3 regions of the Paenibacillus pabuli genome follow, and region 2 is predicted to be linked to each of the others. Evidence: a T-box and tRNA genes for the amino acid it is inferred to sense, from the RefSeq annotation. Region 2 holds a T-box; the other regions hold tRNA genes.

Region 1 (5,520 bases), 740 kb from region 2:
TGTCCAGGACCCTAACCTCTGGCTGGCAGCTGATTCCTTCATCTGTCTTTAAACATAATGAACAGGAATTACAGTCCGGATGTAACTATCACATTGTGCTCGGCAGATCCATCTCGATTATGAATGCACCCTCTGACTCGGCTTTAATTGGCGGAATTCCTGCATGCTCATTGCATCACTCAGTTGTACCTGAATCTGTTGACATGGATATGTCTGCTTCAGAATTGATTATCGTGAATCGGGAACAGCGCATTCTTGTTCACCCCGACCCTATGTATATTGGACAACCATTATCGGCCATAAACATTGAAGATATTGAATCTAAAGTGGACATGAGCGAGTTGCTCTCTCCAAATACGTATGCTGCACCAAAGGAATATCACGAAGTTCGGATCACGGGTACAGACTATGCCTTAACCTACACTAAGACACCGTTAAAGGGATGGACTTATATTTTGATTACACCCATGAATGTCTTGACCCAAGAGTATGTCGAGATTGCACTATACACCTTGACTATCGGCATCTTACTCCTTTTACTCTCCTTATTGTTTGCATGGTTAGGTTCAAGGCGCTTGCATGTCCCCATTCGAAATCTGCTATCACAGCTTGGGATCAGTGACAGAGTCTTGTCGAATCAGAATTCGCAACATTCCTTTTTACCAACTCAAGATGAATTTGAACAAATTAAGACCCGTATTACTCAGCTTTCAGCTTCTCGATCCCAGATGGAAAACAAATTGAACCAGTATGTGTTGCAGACACGCACCCAGTTTATGATGAATATACTTCAAGGCAAAAGCTCACTGGACACGCTGCAACATAGTTGGAGCGAACTAGGATACAGCGACCATCTTATTCAATGGCAACAAATGGCCGTACTAGCCCTGCAGACCGATTTGGCAAGTCAAACGAAGTATGATCATCACGATCTCGATCTCCTGCTATTTGCCGTCCAGAACATATTGGAGGAATTTATTGATAAAGAGCAACAAGTATCCCCCATTGTTTTGGACGAAACTGTAGTAACGATAATAGGAAGTGTAGAAACGGACAACAAGGTGTTTTCAAAAGAACTTTACAATATAACGGAGCGATTACATCATCAAATTGGTGAAGTTTTGAATCTTCAGATGAATATCCATTTCAGTCAACCGTACACTTCCATATCGGAGATACACCTGGCATATGGTGAAGCCATGAGGGCATTGCAGCAGCGGATGAAACCAGGGTTAGGCGTCAAGCAATATGAGGCAGAGGCAATTTATCCTTCCATTGGGACGCTACCATACCCTGACTCACTGGAAAATAGACTTATCCACTCCATTCAATCTGCAGATGAGGCTGAAACTTCCGTACTATTACAACACTTGCTACAGCATGTGTATCGTATGGAATGGACCGAGGAAGAGTATCAGTTTGCTTTGACTCGATTACTGATGCATATATTAGAAATGATGCAGGACTCCGGTATACGACTTGGGCAGATCTCTTCAGGACACAGCCCGATGATCAAGGAACTGCTCGCTCTGCAGACTGCTGCTGAAGTGGAACAATGGTTTATTTCCCGGATCATCAGGCCGGTTATTGGCATTTTCAGAGAGAGGCAATATGTACAGCATCAGCAGATCTCGGAAAGAATGATTGCCATAATCCATCAAGAATACGATACCGACCTAACACTTGACGAGTGTGCTTATAGGCTCCATTATAATGCAAGCTATTTGAGTACTGTTTTCAGCAAAGAAACAGGCTACGCATTCAGTGAATATTTATCACAGTATCGGTTCAAGATGGCCCGAAAGTGGTTGGATGAAACCGAGCTAACGGTTAAGGATATTGCTGCTCGGCTTCGTTACAACAACCCGCAGAACTTTATCCGTTCATTTCGAAAATGGGAAGGAATGACTCCGGGCCAGTATCGTGAACGTAGAGAAAGGTCCTCGCTCTTCCATGAAATAAAATCTAATGTAGGTAAGCCAAAAGGGAGCAGGTGATCTGCTCCCTTTTTAACGAATCAACCTTGGTTATATTTTTTAGCTTCAGTGGTTCGAACAGCCTTCATGTTCTGCTGATCCAGTTGAATTAAAATTTTACCGAACCTGCCGCCACGTAAGAAGGTAATCACGCCATCTGGATAGGCTCCTCTGACATAATGCTCTGCTATGTATAGTGAGTCTGCATCCGAAGGCAATCCATAGGTGTTTAGCCATTCCTTTAAATGATCTACAACTTGCTGAACAGACATCTCAATGGTGTTGACTTCATTTGTAATTAACGACGTATACGCGTAACCCTTCAAGAATAACAGCTGTTGTATGTATCCCATATCTCCCGAACGGTATGGTGGATTAACCTTAAGGACCTCTTTTAACTCGTCAATTAACGAATGCACTCTCGGGCCGGCCATGGCACTAATATACACATATTTGCGTGCACTTTGAATCGCCTGTTCGACTGTTTCCCAATCAGACATCGCTGGGCACATGGAGGCAAAGGCAAAATCGTATTTCTTTTCCCAGCCTTTCTCCTGAATCGATATTTCTTCAAAACGTTCGGAAATAATCTCAATATTGGACGCTAATGCGTGTGGGATTGTTTCTTTCATCAGAGAAATGAGCAGTTCAGAAGGTTCGACTGCAGTGACAGTTGCCCCCTTTTCTGCAAAAGGAATTGTAAAAATGCCTGAAGCCGCTCCAATGTCCAATACGGATAAATCACTAAAGTCTACACCCTGGTTCTCAATCCAGCTCATGATGCGCTCGGAACGCTTCTTACCTTCTTCTGTGAAGGATTGATGGTGATAATCTCGTGCCCAGCGTTCAAATGCTTCTTCCGTTTCGAACGGCGCACTCTTCTTCTTGTATTTGGGATTCCTCGGCTGCTGCTTCCACGCCTCTTCCCAGATGGACAGATCAAATAATATTTCTGAATAATGAGCTGAATTGATTTTCTCAGACACTTTACCCTCAGACATTTCGTTTCACTCCGTTCTGTGTATTGGATTGTAGATTTACCAAAGATCACTTTTAAAACTAAAGAAGCAATCCATTATCATGTAGCCAATCTCTTATTTGTACGATGTTGGACTTAAATTAGTTAATATTATAGACTTTATTTATCTACAATATATTTAATTTATCCACACGTCAACCGCCTATATTACATCTCTACAGTATCGAGAGGAATAATCATCAAATAAAAATAACCCTGTGAATTGTCTAAGCAATCCACAGGGTTATACGTTATACCGGCGAGAGGACTCGAACCTCCACGGTTTCCCACTCGATTTTGAGTCGAGCGCGTCTGCCATTCCGCCACGCCGGCATATCATGTTGTAGTATATTTTCTAAAAATATACTGGAGGCGCCACCCAGATTCGAACTGGGGATAAAGCTTTTGCAGAGCTGTGCCTTACCACTTGGCTATGGCGCCATATTTTGGAGCGGACGACGGGAATCGAACCCGCGACCCTCGCCTTGGCAAGGCGATGCTCTACCGCTGAGCCACGTCCGCATAATGGCTGGGGATATAGGATTTGAACCTATGCATGACGGAGTCAAAGTCCGTTGCCTTACCGCTTGGCTAATCCCCAATAAAAACAAAGGGGCGATCGAGGGGAATTGAACCCCCGAATGCCGGATCCACAAACCGGTGCGTTAACCACTTCGCCACGATCGCCATATGCATTATTCACTAAAAAAGTTAATTGGCAGGGGCAGCAGGAATTGAACCCACACCAACGGTTTTGGAGACCGTTGTTCTACCTTTAAACTATGCCCCTAAAAACTGGTGGAGGATGATGGATTCGAACCACCGAACCCGTACGGGAGCAGATTTACAGTCTGATGCGTTTGGCCACTTCGCTAATCCTCCATAGTGGTGCCGGCGAGAGGACTTGAACCCCCAACCTACTGATTACAAGTCAGTTGCTCTACCAGTTGAGCTACACCGGCGTATTAAGTTGTGATGAAAATGGTGGCTCGGGACGGAATCGAACCGCCGACACGAGGATTTTCAGTCCTCTGCTCTACCGACTGAGCTACCGAGCCATAATAAAGTCTAATCATGAAACGTTGCACTTTATCCAAGGCGTCGGTGCCATATAACAGACTTAGTGAACAGATTCCTCATGTAGAGTAAAAATGGCGGAACCGACGGGATTCGAACCCGCGATCTCCTGCGTGACAGGCAGGCATGTTAGGCCAACTACACCACGGTTCCAAAGCACTTTCTGTAAAGAAAGTATAATATTGCGGGGGCAGGATTTGAACCTGCGGCCTTCGGGTTATGAGCCCGACGAGCTACCGGGCTGCTCCACCCCGCGTCGTTATAAAAAATAAAATTATATGGTGGAGGCTGAGGGGCTCGAACCCCCGACCCTCTGCTTGTAAGGCAGATGCTCTCCCAGCTGAGCTAAGCCTCCGAACAACACATTTATGATCTTAACATAAAACTGTTGTTAAAATCAACCTCTTTTTTTGAGGTGAAAATAATGACCCGTAGGGGATTCGAACCCCTGTTACCTCCGTGAAAGGGAGGTGTCTTAACCCCTTGACCAACGGGCCTTACTATGGCGGAGAGAGAGGGATTCGAACCCTCGAGACGCTTGTGGCGCCTACACGATTTCCAATCGTGCTCCTTCGGCCAACTCGGACACCTCTCCATATGGCTCCCCGAACAGGACTCGAACCTGTGACAACTCGATTAACAGTCGAGTGCTCTACCAACTGAGCTATCAGGGAATATTGTTCAGAGATTATTCTCTGAAAACTAGATCCGAAACGAAATGTGCGACTAAAACCTGCAATTTGGATAAGCCCTCGACCGATTAGTACTGGTCAGCTCCATGCATTACTGCACTTCCACCCCCAGCCTATCTACCTCGTCGTCTTCAAGGGGTCTTACATACTGGGAAATCTCATCTTGAGGGGGGCTTCACGCTTAGATGCTTTCAGCGCTTATCCCGTCCGTACATAGCTACCCAGCGGTGCTCCTGGCGGAACAACTGGTACACCAGCGGTACGTCCATCCCGGTCCTCTCGTACTAAGGACAGCTCCTCTCAAATTTCCTACGCCCACGACAGATAGGGACCGAACTGTCTCACGACGTTCTGAACCCAGCTCGCGTACCGCTTTAATGGGCGAACAGCCCAACCCTTGGGACCTACTTCAGCCCCAGGATGCGATGAGCCGACATCGAGGTGCCAAACCTCCCCGTCGATGTGGACTCTTGGGGGAGATAAGCCTGTTATCCCCAGGGTAGCTTTTATCCGTTGAGCGATGGCCCTTCCATGCGGTACCACCGGATCACTAAGCCCGACTTTCGTCCCTGCTCGACTTGTAGGTCTCGCAGTCAAGCTCCCTTATGCCTTTGCACTCTTCGAATGATTTCCAACCATTCTGAGGGAACCTTTGGGCGCCTCCGTTACTCTTTAGGAGGCGACCGCCCCAGTCAAACTGCCCACCTGACACTGTCCCCGTACCCGCTAAGGGCACCAGGTTAGAACCTAGATACGA
Region 2 (5,520 bases):
ACGATGAATTAATGGAAGATATGCCTTATCCGGACTGGATAAGGTTTGCAAGAACAGCCTGGGAGCAGCATGGCATGCCAAAGAGCGTAGCCGAACTTGGATGCGGAACAGGATCTATTACGATCCCGCTGGTTAACTCGGGTTTTGAAGTAACGGGCATTGACCTGTCTGCCGATATGTTATCCGTGGCGCGAAGCAAGATGGAGGGAACCCCTCAAGGTCATCGCTTGTATCGTGAAGGCAGCGTCCGCTGGGTTCAGCAGGATATGCGGGATTGGAGAGTACCTGAACCAGTAGACTCCGTAATCTCCTTTTGTGACTGCATTAATTATCTGCTTGAAAAGGAAGATGTTATTCGCACGTTCCAGCGTACCTATGAGATGCTGAAGCCCGAAGGGACGTTCCTGTTTGACGTACACCACCCTGACACCTTGATTCGTTATGAAGAAGAGCAGCCTTTTGTGCTGGATGAACGCTCTGTATCCTACATTTGGACCTGTGACATGGATCGTGAACGGTGTGAGATTGAGCATCATCTGAGTATCTTCTCCCGAGTGGATAATGGCAGCAAGGACATGTACCAGCGTTTTGAAGAGGTTCACGTTCAGCGTGCATACGATCCCGATTGGATGAAGCTGGAGCTGACAAAAGCCGGGTTCAGAGATGTACGCGTATATTCAGATTTCGAGTGGAAAGAAGCTGGAGAAGGCGCACAGCGGCTTTTTTATGTCGCAGTGAAATAGAATTGCTAATGGAAGCTACCCTTATGAGGATAAGGGTGGTTTTTTATTTTGTGATGAAAGGCATTGTCAGCAGCGGGAGAGGAAGCCATAATGGATGTATGGAAAACGCTTTCTGGAATTGGCATAGAATTTGTATTCATGAAAAGGCGGGTGCAAAATGGAAAGTACATATAAAACAAGGCTGACTTCAGAACAGCTGAATGCCATTGCGAGGCAACATTTCAACACAGGCATCCAGGAATATAAGGAAATGATTGACGGATGGGCCAACCATGCTTATTGTATCTCGCTGGATAACGGGCAGGTGGTGGTGCTCAAAATCGCTCCTACTAACGTCGATAAAACATTGCGTTGTGAGCAGGATCTTCTGATGGCTGAAGTTCAGGCACTGCGTCTCGTGGAAGAGCTCCGGGATGTGCCCGTCCCCCGTGTATTGGCGTGTGATACATCGTGCAGTCTTGCTCCTGCGGATTACTTTATTATGGAATTTATGCCCGGCACGCCCTATAACAAGGTCAAAGATCAGTATAGTGAAGCAGAACAGGCAGGGATCGAACAGCAGCTTGGTGCATACAATCGTCGGATCAATGAGATCAAAGGAGAGAAATTCGGCTATTTCTCAGAAAAGAAACCAAAGTATAGCACTTGGAAGGAAGCATTTCTCAGTCTGATGGATGACCTGCTTACCGATGGTAAAGAGGCTGGCGTAAGTCTTCCTATCGATTATGATGGCCTTGCACAATTGATTATGGAGAAATCGGATGTGCTGAATGATGTTAACGAGCCGGCTCTTATTCACTGGGATTTGTGGGATGGCAATGTATTTGTGGAAGAGGGGCGGATTACAGCCATTATTGATTTTGAACGTTCCCTTTGGGCGGATCCCCTGATGGAACACTATTTCAGTCATTTTAATTATACACCAGGGTTTGTAAGGGGGTATGGGAGGGCCATCACAACCGATAGCGAACGAAAACGAAGAAGCTTGTACGATCTGTATTTTGATCTGGTGCTGTGGATCGAATGCACATATCGTCAATATGATAACAAGGAACACATACAGTGGGCGATTAATAACTTGGAAGAAGGCATTGAGCGGTTTCGATTGTCCTGAGCCGAATGCTGAAGAACCGCATCATTTAAAGTCCAACAAAACACGCAATATTGACTTTAGTCTTGCTTTTTTATATAATGGTCCCGATATTGTATACATATTTCGATGATAAGGAACAGTAGTGAGTCCTGTACATGACAGAGAGTCGGCGGTTGGTGCAAGCCGATTGACAGTATTTCACGAACTCGCCTTGGAGAAATGCGGTGATTACACCATCCTGTGCTTGAATGTCTGGCATTTCGTTCAGGAATGGAAATCCGCATCGGTTAACCGCCGTTACAGGTCCAAAGGGAGTGGATGACGAAGCACGTTCGTCCGCTAACTAGGGTGGTACCACGGGAATTCAACCTCTCGTCCCTAGCGCTGCAAACGCTATGGATGCTGAGGTTTTTTTGTTGCAATAAATGTGAATAACCAAGAGGAGGAACAATAGATGAGTGAAAATCACCAGCCGAAGCACGGCTATCAGCCGCAGGTTATGGAGAAAAATTGGCAGCAGTACTGGGATGAGAACAAAACGTTTAAAACAGGTGAGGATCCGGGTAAACCGAAGTTTTATGCACTCGATATGTTCCCATATCCATCCGGTTCAGGTCTGCACGTAGGTCACCCGGAAGGTTATACGGCAACGGACATCGTTTCCCGTTTCAAACGCATGCGCGGTTACAATGTGCTGCATCCGATGGGCTGGGATGCTTTCGGTTTGCCTGCTGAGCAGCACGCTCTGGACACGGGTGAGCACCCGCGGGAAATTACGTTCCGCAACATCGACAACTTCCGTCGTCAAATCAAGTCTCTTGGTTTCTCGTACGACTGGGATCGTGAGATTAGCACAACGGACCCTGAATACTACAAATGGACGCAATGGATCTTCATCCAGCTGTACAAAAAAGGCCTGGCATATGTGGATGAAGTGCCGGTTAACTGGTGTGAAGCGCTCGGTACGGTACTGGCTAACGAAGAGGTTATCGACGGCAAAAGTGAGCGCGGTGGTCATCCGGTTGTACGCAAACCGATGCGTCAATGGGTACTGAAAATCACGGAATATGCTGAACGCTTGCTGGAAGATCTGGAAGAGCTGGACTGGTCCGAGAGCATCAAGGATATGCAGCGTAACTGGATTGGCAAATCGACGGGTGCAGAGGTTGTATTCGCCATTGAGGGTAGCGAAGAAGTTATCAAAGTGTTCACCACACGTGCGGATACCCTGTTCGGTGCAAGCTTCGCCGTTCTTGCTCCTGAGCATGAATTGGTCGATGCCATTACGACAGCAGAACAGCGTGAAGCTATTAAGGCTTACCAAGAGCAGGCGGCTCGCAAAAGTGATCTGGAACGTACGGATCTGGCCAAAGAAAAAACAGGTGTATTCACTGGTGCCTATGCGATCAATCCGGTTAATGGTGCGAAACTGCCTATCTGGATTGCGGATTATGTACTGGCAGGATACGGTACAGGAGCTGTTATGGCGGTTCCAGGCCATGATGGTCGGGACTGGGAATTTGCGAAACAGTTCGGTCTGGACATCATTGAAGTTATCCAGGGTGGTGACGTGACACAAGAGGCGTATGCCGGTGACGGACCGCATGTGAACTCCGACTTCCTGAACGGACTGAATAACGAAGAAGCGATTGCGAAGATGATTGCATGGTTGGAAGAGAGCGGTAAGGGACAAGGAAAAACAACGTACCGTCTGCGCGATTGGTTGTTCAGTCGTCAGCGTTACTGGGGTGAGCCGATTCCAATTCTGCACCTGGAAGATGGAACGATGAAGACCGTACCGGAAGATCAACTTCCTTTGCTGCTGCCGGATATCGACCAGATCAAACCTTCAGGTACTGGGGAGTCACCACTGGCGAACGTAACGGATTGGGTGAATACCGTAGATCCAGAAACGGGAATGAAAGCACGCCGCGAGACTAATACGATGCCACAATGGGCGGGAAGCTGCTGGTACTATCTGCGCTTTATCGATCCACACAACGACAAAGAGCTGATCTCCCAGGAGAAACAGCAGCAGTGGTTGCCGGTTGACCTGTACATCGGGGGAGCCGAGCATGCCGTGCTTCACCTGCTGTATGCTCGTTTCTGGCACAAAGTGTTGTATGATCTGGGCGTGGTGAGTACCAAGGAGCCATTCCACAAACTGGTGAACCAAGGTATGATTCTGGGAACCAATAACGAGAAAATGAGTAAATCCCGTGGCAATGTCATTAATCCGGATGAAATTGTGAATGAATTCGGAGCCGATACATTGCGTCTCTATGAGATGTTTATGGGACCTTTGGAAGCTACAAAACCGTGGAACGCTAACGGGGTAGAGGGCATGTACCGCTTCCTGTCACGCGTATGGCGTCTCTTCATCAACGAGGACACTGGAGCGATCAACGACAAGATCACTGTGGATGGCGGAACGGAAGAATTCAAACGCACAGCTCACAAAACGATCAAGAAAGTTACGGATGACCTGGAACATCTGCGTTTCAACACAGCGATCAGCCAGTTGATGATCTTCATCAATGATGCTTACAAAGCCGATACACTGCCACGTGAAGCGATGGAAAACTTCGTACAGCTGCTGTCCCCACTGGCACCGCACATGGCGGAAGAACTGTGGAGCCGCCTTGGACACGAAGGAGGAATCTCCTACGTAGCTTGGCCGGAGTATGATGAGTCCATGACGGTAGATGCTGAAGTGGAGATCGTTGTACAGGTAAATGGTAAAATCGTAACCCGTGCAACAATTGCTAAGGATCTTGATGCACAAGGCATGCAGGACTACACGATGGAACTGGCGACTGTCAAACAGGCTCTGGAAGGCAAGACCATTCGCAAGGTCATTGCCGTTCCAGGCAAACTCGTTAATATTGTTGCCGGTTAATTTCACCGGCTCTGAATACTTCATCCAGCTTTAACAAGTCTTCTTCGTACTTGTCATGGGTTGTATGGATGAGGCTGTCGAATACACCGTCCAGGCTGTTTTTCATTAAAGCAAGTGCCTGGGCGGTAATGCCGCCGGGTACTGCAACGCGAGCCTGAAGCTCTTGGGGTGTATATCCTCCTTCCGTAAGCAGCTTGCCTGTTCCGAGGAGCATTTCACCTGCAAGAGCGCAGGCATCTGCGCGTTTGATCCCTGTAAGTTTGACGGCACTCTCGATCCATTGTTCCAGGAAGAAGGATATGAATGCAGGTCCGCAGCTGGAAAAGTCGGATGTAATGCGGGTGCAGGCTTCATCGACTTGGTAAGGTCTGCTGAAGTGACTGAGAAGCCCTTCCAGAACGGAACGGTCCTCAGGAGTCATGCGTTCGCCATGAATGCACAGGGATGCTCCGCTGCCGACCTGGTGTGTAACGCTGGGAATAATCTTGGAGACTTTGCAAGGAAGTGAAGATTCCAGATGGCGCAGCTGCACGGGACTCGTAATCGAGACGATGATGTGATTGGGATTTACGACAGGCAGAATGTCGTCAATAACATGCTTAAATTCGAGTGGCTTCACGCATAGAAATATGATGTTGCTTCGGATGACAGTTTCCCGATTGCTCTGCGATTCATGCAGACCGGGATAACGGAGGGATAACTGACGCACTTTGGAAGGGGTCCGATTGCTTGCAGCGATCTGCCGAGGCTCGAGTGCTCCGGACTGAATCAAGGCATAGATCAGC
Region 3 (5,520 bases), 410 kb from region 2:
ACCAGTTGATTCAAGTGTGATGAGAGGGGTTGTTGACTTATATGTGCTCCCCAGATTTGCAAACATGGCTACCCGAATCATCTGCCCATTACTCTCTGCAGCAAAAGCGGGCACTTGCAGACATCCCACAGTTAAGAGAGCAGCAGCCAAAACCTTTAACCGCCGACTCCACTTCTTCGTTTGTATTGCTTTCCCCACGTTCAAACTCCTCTCCATGCTGTTTCTACACTTTATATCGGGAAGTTTTCATGAAAACTTCAATTTCATTGATTAAGAGATTGCAATGGCCCGAATTACTTACCGTCCCTCGGTGGTATAGGCAAACCAAGATGATGATAAGCCAGATCCGTAACCACCCTGCCTCTTGGTGTACGCTGAATCATACCGATTTGCAGAAGATAAGGTTCATAGACATCCTCGATCGTCTGACTTTCTTCACCAATCGTAGCTGCAATCGTGTCCAGACCAACGGGGCCTCCGCGGAAACTGTTAATCATGGATGTAAGCATCTTGTGATCGATCTCGTCCAAGCCGCGCGGGTCAATCTGAAGCCGTTTCAACGCTTCTTCAGCCAGTGCCTGGGTAATAATCCCGTCGCCCCTTACCTGGGCAAAGTCACGTACCCGTTTTAGCAAACGATTGGCAATTCGCGGTGTCCCGCGGGAGCGCAGAGCAATCTCTTCTGCGGCATCGCCGACAATCTCGACGCCCAAAATTTCTGTAGATCGTGAGACGATGTAAGCCAGCTCATCCACGGTATAAAACTCCAACCGACTGATCACACCAAACCGGTCTCGAAGCGGTGCTGACAGCAGTCCAGCGCGTGTTGTAGCCCCAATCAGGGTAAACGGCGGAAGATCCAGTCGGACGGAACGGGCACTTGGGCCTTTTCCGATCATAATATCAAGGGCAGAGTCCTCCATAGCTGGATACATGACTTCTTCAACGGTACGATGCAGACGATGAATTTCGTCAATAAACAGGACATCGCCTTCCTGTAGATTCGTCAGCAGCGCTGCCAGATCACCTGGTCGTTCAATCGCCGGTCCCGATGTGGTACGCAAGTTTACGCCCAATTCGTTGGCAACGATATTGGCAAGCGTCGTTTTACCAAGTCCAGGCGGACCGTAAAGTAACACATGATCCAATGCTTCATTGCGTAATTTGGCAGCTTCAATATATACTTTCAAATTTTCCTTGACCTTGTTTTGTCCGATATATTCATTCAGATACCGGGGACGAAGACTCAGTTCAACATTCTGATCCTCCATCATCAGGTTGGCGGAAATAATCCGGTCATCCATGTTCATCCCTACCTTTTTTTGTGCGGGCTACTGCCATTATATATGCAAATTTAACTATCCGGTAAACAGCATTTGCAGCGCACGTTTCATCAACACATCAACAGAATCAGCCGATGTAACATCCTTTTTCAATTTCAGCCACACTTTATCGAGCTCACTGTCTGTATAACCGAGAGCCTTCAAACCGTCACGAGCCTCATCCCAGGCCGAACCGCTTCCCGCTTCCTCAGAAGGTGGGGCAAATAAACCTGTGGCATAAGCCGCTGCACCAAACCCGTCCAGCTTGTCTTTCAGATCCAAAATCATACGTTGCGCTGTCTTTTTGCCGATACCCGGCAATTTCGTCAGGAATGTCAGGTTCTCCTGGTAGATCGCTGTAACGACATGGTCTGGCGTACCGCCTGCCAATATCCCCAGTGCCACCTTTGGTCCGATACCGGATACTTCAATCAGTTTGCGGAACAAACGCTGTTCTTCCCTTGTAACAAACCCAAACAGCAGCATCGCGTCTTCACGCACATGATGATGGGTATACACCGTGATCTCGCCTTCCTGCTTCGCAAACGCAAACGGATTAGGACAAAATACACGGTATCCCACGCCATGAACATCAAGCACTATATATTCATTCTCTACATGTACGAACTGTCCTCTTAGAAAATCAATCATTTTCGCAATACCTCATTCAACTTGGAATTTAATGTATATGAGTGCGCGTGACATACAGCCACAGCCAGAGCATCCGCTACATCATCCGGCTTCGGTATAGCCTGCAAACGCAAAAACATTTTGACCATTTCCTGCACCTGACGCTTCTCTGCCTTACCGTACCCTACGATCGCTTGTTTGATCTGCATTGGGGTATACTCCGCTATGGGCAAGCCCTTCTGAGCAGCAGCAAGCACCATAACACCTCTCGCCTGGCTGACAGACATCGCTGTAGTTACATTCCTGTTAAAAAAAAGTTTCTCCAGTGCAACTGCATCCGGTTTGTATTTATCGATCAACTGCACCATGCCCTCATAAACGTGAAGCAACCGTTCTTCTTCAGGTGTATGGGCTTCAGTCTGAATGCAGCCATATTGTACGGGTACCACTTTACTACCGATCTTATCCACAAATCCAAAACCGACAATCGCAATCCCCGGGTCAATTCCCAAAAAACGCAAAACCATCTCTCCCTTACAATAAAGCGAACATATGTATCGTTCATTTCATTATAACAAAAGATAGACCCTGCGACAGGAAAAACTTTGTCTATTCTCCGTAGTGCTTGTTTCGGCATAATATCGGCTTTTTTGAGCAAGGTGCTCCCACATGTCGACTCGTGTTTTACTACGACAAAAAGGGCATCTTTCGATGCCCCAATTAACCTCTCGGTATTACCATTTGGAGGGTATCCATTCATCCACCATTTCGAAGCTCTTCTTTATGTGGCCCATCAATGGCATAATCGCTAAAAGTCGAGATCACACTGTTATACTCATCTTTGTCTTGTACACGGATACCTTGCTGTAGTTGCTCCAGTACCCCTTCAGGCAGAGAACTCTCCAACGATCCGACATCCATTTGAAAAAAAGTACGTATAACTTTCTCTTCTGCAGGTCGACCCTCGTAAAGATTGAGATTGCCCACCGCATCCACGCTGATATACGCTTGTTCCTTGCATAGCGGAGAAAGATCATCAACATGTTTCTTCACTTGCAATGTATCCGAAGACACCACCTGCGCCTCCCATTCCGGATGCTGTTGAAGTAACACTTTTAATTGAGGTATAGCCATTTTCCCTAATTGTTCCGTTTCAACTCCGCAAATATAATGTGTCTCCATAACAACAGAAGTTAAACGATCCGTCTCGGATCCAAGCCGTCCCAATATGCTCTGTACCTCTTCTTCGGAACGTTCTTGCATGGTGACTGGAGCCATCGCCGTAGCAGCCTCACTGAAGTTAGTAGTTAACAACCGCTCAATATGAGATGAAATCGACAACCCGCTGTATGCCAGTATGGTTATAGCCACCAATGAGGCAGTCATCCAAGCAGTTCGTTTCCAACGCCGCCATCGTCTTTTAAACTGTTTTCTGAATTTAAACGTGTTCACATGAACCCCTTCTATCACTTTTTTAAACCTAGTGTGACCGAAAGGATTATGCTTTATGCAAAATTAACCCAGTGAGCAGAGTCAAAGTACTTATCCTTATTTTAGAAAAACAAAAAGTGGACTATCTATAGTAAGATAGTCCACTTCTTAAGATCGGGATGACACGATTTGAACATGCGACCCCCTGGTCCCAAACCAGGTGCTCTACCAAGCTGAGCTACATCCCGTTATGTTATACCGGCGAGAGGACTCGAACCTCCACGGTTTCCCACTCGATTTTGAGTCGAGCGCGTCTGCCATTCCGCCACGCCGGCAAATTAAGTTATATAATGGCGCGCCCTGAGAGATTCGAACTCCCGGCCTTTTGATTCGTAGTCAAACGCTCTATCCAGCTGAGCTAAGGGCGCAAAATAATTGGAGCGGACGACGGGAATCGAACCCGCGACCCTCGCCTTGGCAAGGCGATGCTCTACCGCTGAGCCACGTCCGCATGCGGTATTAAATATTAAATGGCGGAACCGACGGGATTCGAACCCGCGATCTCCTGCGTGACAGGCAGGCATGTTAGGCCAACTACACCACGGTTCCAGATCACTTTCTGTAAAGAAAGTATAATTGCGGGGGCAGGATTTGAACCTGCGGCCTTCGGGTTATGAGCCCGACGAGCTACCGGGCTGCTCCACCCCGCGTCGTTATAAAAGTTATATGGTGGAGGCTGAGGGGCTCGAACCCCCGACCCTCTGCTTGTAAGGCAGATGCTCTCCCAGCTGAGCTAAGCCTCCATATCTATGACCCGTAGGGGATTCGAACCCCTGTTACCTCCGTGAAAGGGAGGTGTCTTAACCCCTTGACCAACGGGCCTTAATGGCTCCCCGAACAGGACTCGAACCTGTGACAACTCGATTAACAGTCGAGTGCTCTACCAACTGAGCTATCAGGGAATAAAATATATTCATGTTACAAACGCAACATCGTACAACGTTAACATGCAGAGCCTGTTTTCTATGTATGATGAAAGAGTTCGCTTGGCAGCGTCCTACTCTCCCAGGACCCTTCGGTCCAAGTACCATCGGCGCTAGAGGGCTTAACGGTCGTGTTCGGGATGGGTACGTGTGGAACCCCTCCGCTATCGCCACCAAACGATGCTGCTACGCTCAGAGATCATTCTCTGAAAACTAGATCCGAAACGAAATATGCGACTAGAACCTGCAATTTGGATAAGCCCTCGACCGATTAGTACTGGTCAGCTCCATGCATTACTGCACTTCCACCCCCAGCCTATCTACCTCGTCGTCTTCAAGGGGTCTTACATACTGGGAAATCTCATCTTGAGGGGGGCTTCACGCTTAGATGCTTTCAGCGCTTATCCCGTCCGTACATAGCTACCCAGCGGTGCTCCTGGCGGAACAACTGGTACACCAGCGGTACGTCCATCCCGGTCCTCTCGTACTAAGGACAGCTCCTCTCAAATTTCCTACGCCCACGACAGATAGGGACCGAACTGTCTCACGACGTTCTGAACCCAGCTCGCGTACCGCTTTAATGGGCGAACAGCCCAACCCTTGGGACCTACTTCAGCCCCAGGATGCGATGAGCCGACATCGAGGTGCCAAACCTCCCCGTCGATGTGGACTCTTGGGGGAGATAAGCCTGTTATCCCCAGGGTAGCTTTTATCCGTTGAGCGATGGCCCTTCCATGCGGTACCACCGGATCACTAAGCCCGACTTTCGTCCCTGCTCGACTTGTAGGTCTCGCAGTCAAGCTCCCTTATGCCTTTGCACTCTTCGAATGATTTCCAACCATTCTGAGGGAACCTTTGGGCGCCTCCGTTACTCTTTAGGAGGCGACCGCCCCAGTCAAACTGCCCACCTGACACTGTCCCCGCACCGGTTTACGGTACCAGGTTAGAACCTAGATACGATCAGGGTGGTATCCCAACGGTGCCTCCACACAAGCTGGCGCTCATGCTTCAAAGGCTCCCACCTATCCTGTACAGATCGTACCCAAATTCAATATCAAGCTGCAGTAAAGCTCCATGGGGTCTTTCCGTCTTGTCGCGGGTAACCTGCATCTTCACAGGTATTAAAATTTCACCGGATCTCTCGTTGAGACAGC

The links. A T-box is a leader RNA that pairs with one kind of tRNA and senses whether it is charged. The one in region 2 lies ahead of leuS (leucine--tRNA ligase), so its partner is inferred to be a tRNA-Leu.
Region 1: it encodes a tRNA-Leu, which carries the amino acid that the T-box ahead of leuS (leucine--tRNA ligase) is inferred to sense. The anticodon was not compared.
Region 3: it encodes a tRNA-Leu, which carries the amino acid that the T-box ahead of leuS (leucine--tRNA ligase) is inferred to sense. The anticodon was not compared.

Annotation. Positions count from the first base shown of each region.
Region 1 covers NZ_JBDOIO010000004.1:194,342-199,861, reverse strand. The annotation lists gene ABGV42_RS20500 (helix-turn-helix domain-containing protein) at 1-1,997, shown strand, start outside; gene ABGV42_RS20495 (class I SAM-dependent methyltransferase) at 2,018-2,977, opposite strand; tRNA gene ABGV42_RS20490 (tRNA-Leu) at 3,249-3,327, opposite strand; tRNA gene ABGV42_RS20485 (tRNA-Cys) at 3,362-3,435, opposite strand; tRNA gene ABGV42_RS20480 (tRNA-Gly) at 3,442-3,516, opposite strand; tRNA gene ABGV42_RS20475 (tRNA-Gln) at 3,521-3,595, opposite strand; tRNA gene ABGV42_RS20470 (tRNA-His) at 3,609-3,681, opposite strand; tRNA gene ABGV42_RS20465 (tRNA-Trp) at 3,711-3,784, opposite strand; tRNA gene ABGV42_RS20460 (tRNA-Tyr) at 3,791-3,876, opposite strand; tRNA gene ABGV42_RS20455 (tRNA-Thr) at 3,881-3,956, opposite strand; tRNA gene ABGV42_RS20450 (tRNA-Phe) at 3,977-4,052, opposite strand; tRNA gene ABGV42_RS20445 (tRNA-Asp) at 4,147-4,224, opposite strand; tRNA gene ABGV42_RS20440 (tRNA-Met) at 4,254-4,327, opposite strand; tRNA gene ABGV42_RS20435 (tRNA-Val) at 4,351-4,426, opposite strand; tRNA gene ABGV42_RS20430 (tRNA-Glu) at 4,497-4,568, opposite strand; tRNA gene ABGV42_RS20425 (tRNA-Ser) at 4,575-4,666, opposite strand; tRNA gene ABGV42_RS20420 (tRNA-Asn) at 4,670-4,745, opposite strand; rRNA gene ABGV42_RS20415 (23S ribosomal RNA) at 4,812-5,520, opposite strand, start outside.
Region 2 covers NZ_JBDOIO010000004.1:939,278-944,797, forward strand. The annotation lists gene ABGV42_RS23800 (class I SAM-dependent DNA methyltransferase) at 1-743, shown strand, start outside; gene ABGV42_RS23805 (phosphotransferase family protein) at 901-1,857, shown strand; T-box leader at 1,954-2,219, shown strand; gene leuS (leucine--tRNA ligase) at 2,291-4,735, shown strand; gene comER (late competence protein ComER) at 4,716-5,520, opposite strand, start outside.
Region 3 covers NZ_JBDOIO010000004.1:530,411-535,930, reverse strand. The annotation lists gene ABGV42_RS22040 (SpoIID/LytB domain-containing protein) at 1-198, opposite strand, end outside; gene ruvB (Holliday junction branch migration DNA helicase RuvB) at 294-1,304, opposite strand; gene ruvA (Holliday junction branch migration protein RuvA) at 1,359-1,973, opposite strand; gene ruvC (crossover junction endodeoxyribonuclease RuvC) at 1,970-2,473, opposite strand; gene ABGV42_RS22020 (BofC C-terminal domain-containing protein) at 2,709-3,404, opposite strand; tRNA gene ABGV42_RS22015 (tRNA-Pro) at 3,558-3,631, opposite strand; tRNA gene ABGV42_RS22010 (tRNA-Leu) at 3,640-3,718, opposite strand; tRNA gene ABGV42_RS22005 (tRNA-Arg) at 3,735-3,811, opposite strand; tRNA gene ABGV42_RS22000 (tRNA-Gly) at 3,820-3,894, opposite strand; tRNA gene ABGV42_RS21995 (tRNA-Asp) at 3,915-3,992, opposite strand; tRNA gene ABGV42_RS21990 (tRNA-Met) at 4,020-4,093, opposite strand; tRNA gene ABGV42_RS21985 (tRNA-Val) at 4,111-4,186, opposite strand; tRNA gene ABGV42_RS21980 (tRNA-Glu) at 4,194-4,265, opposite strand; tRNA gene ABGV42_RS21975 (tRNA-Asn) at 4,270-4,345, opposite strand; rRNA gene rrf (5S ribosomal RNA) at 4,428-4,544, opposite strand; rRNA gene ABGV42_RS21965 (23S ribosomal RNA) at 4,618-5,520, opposite strand, start outside.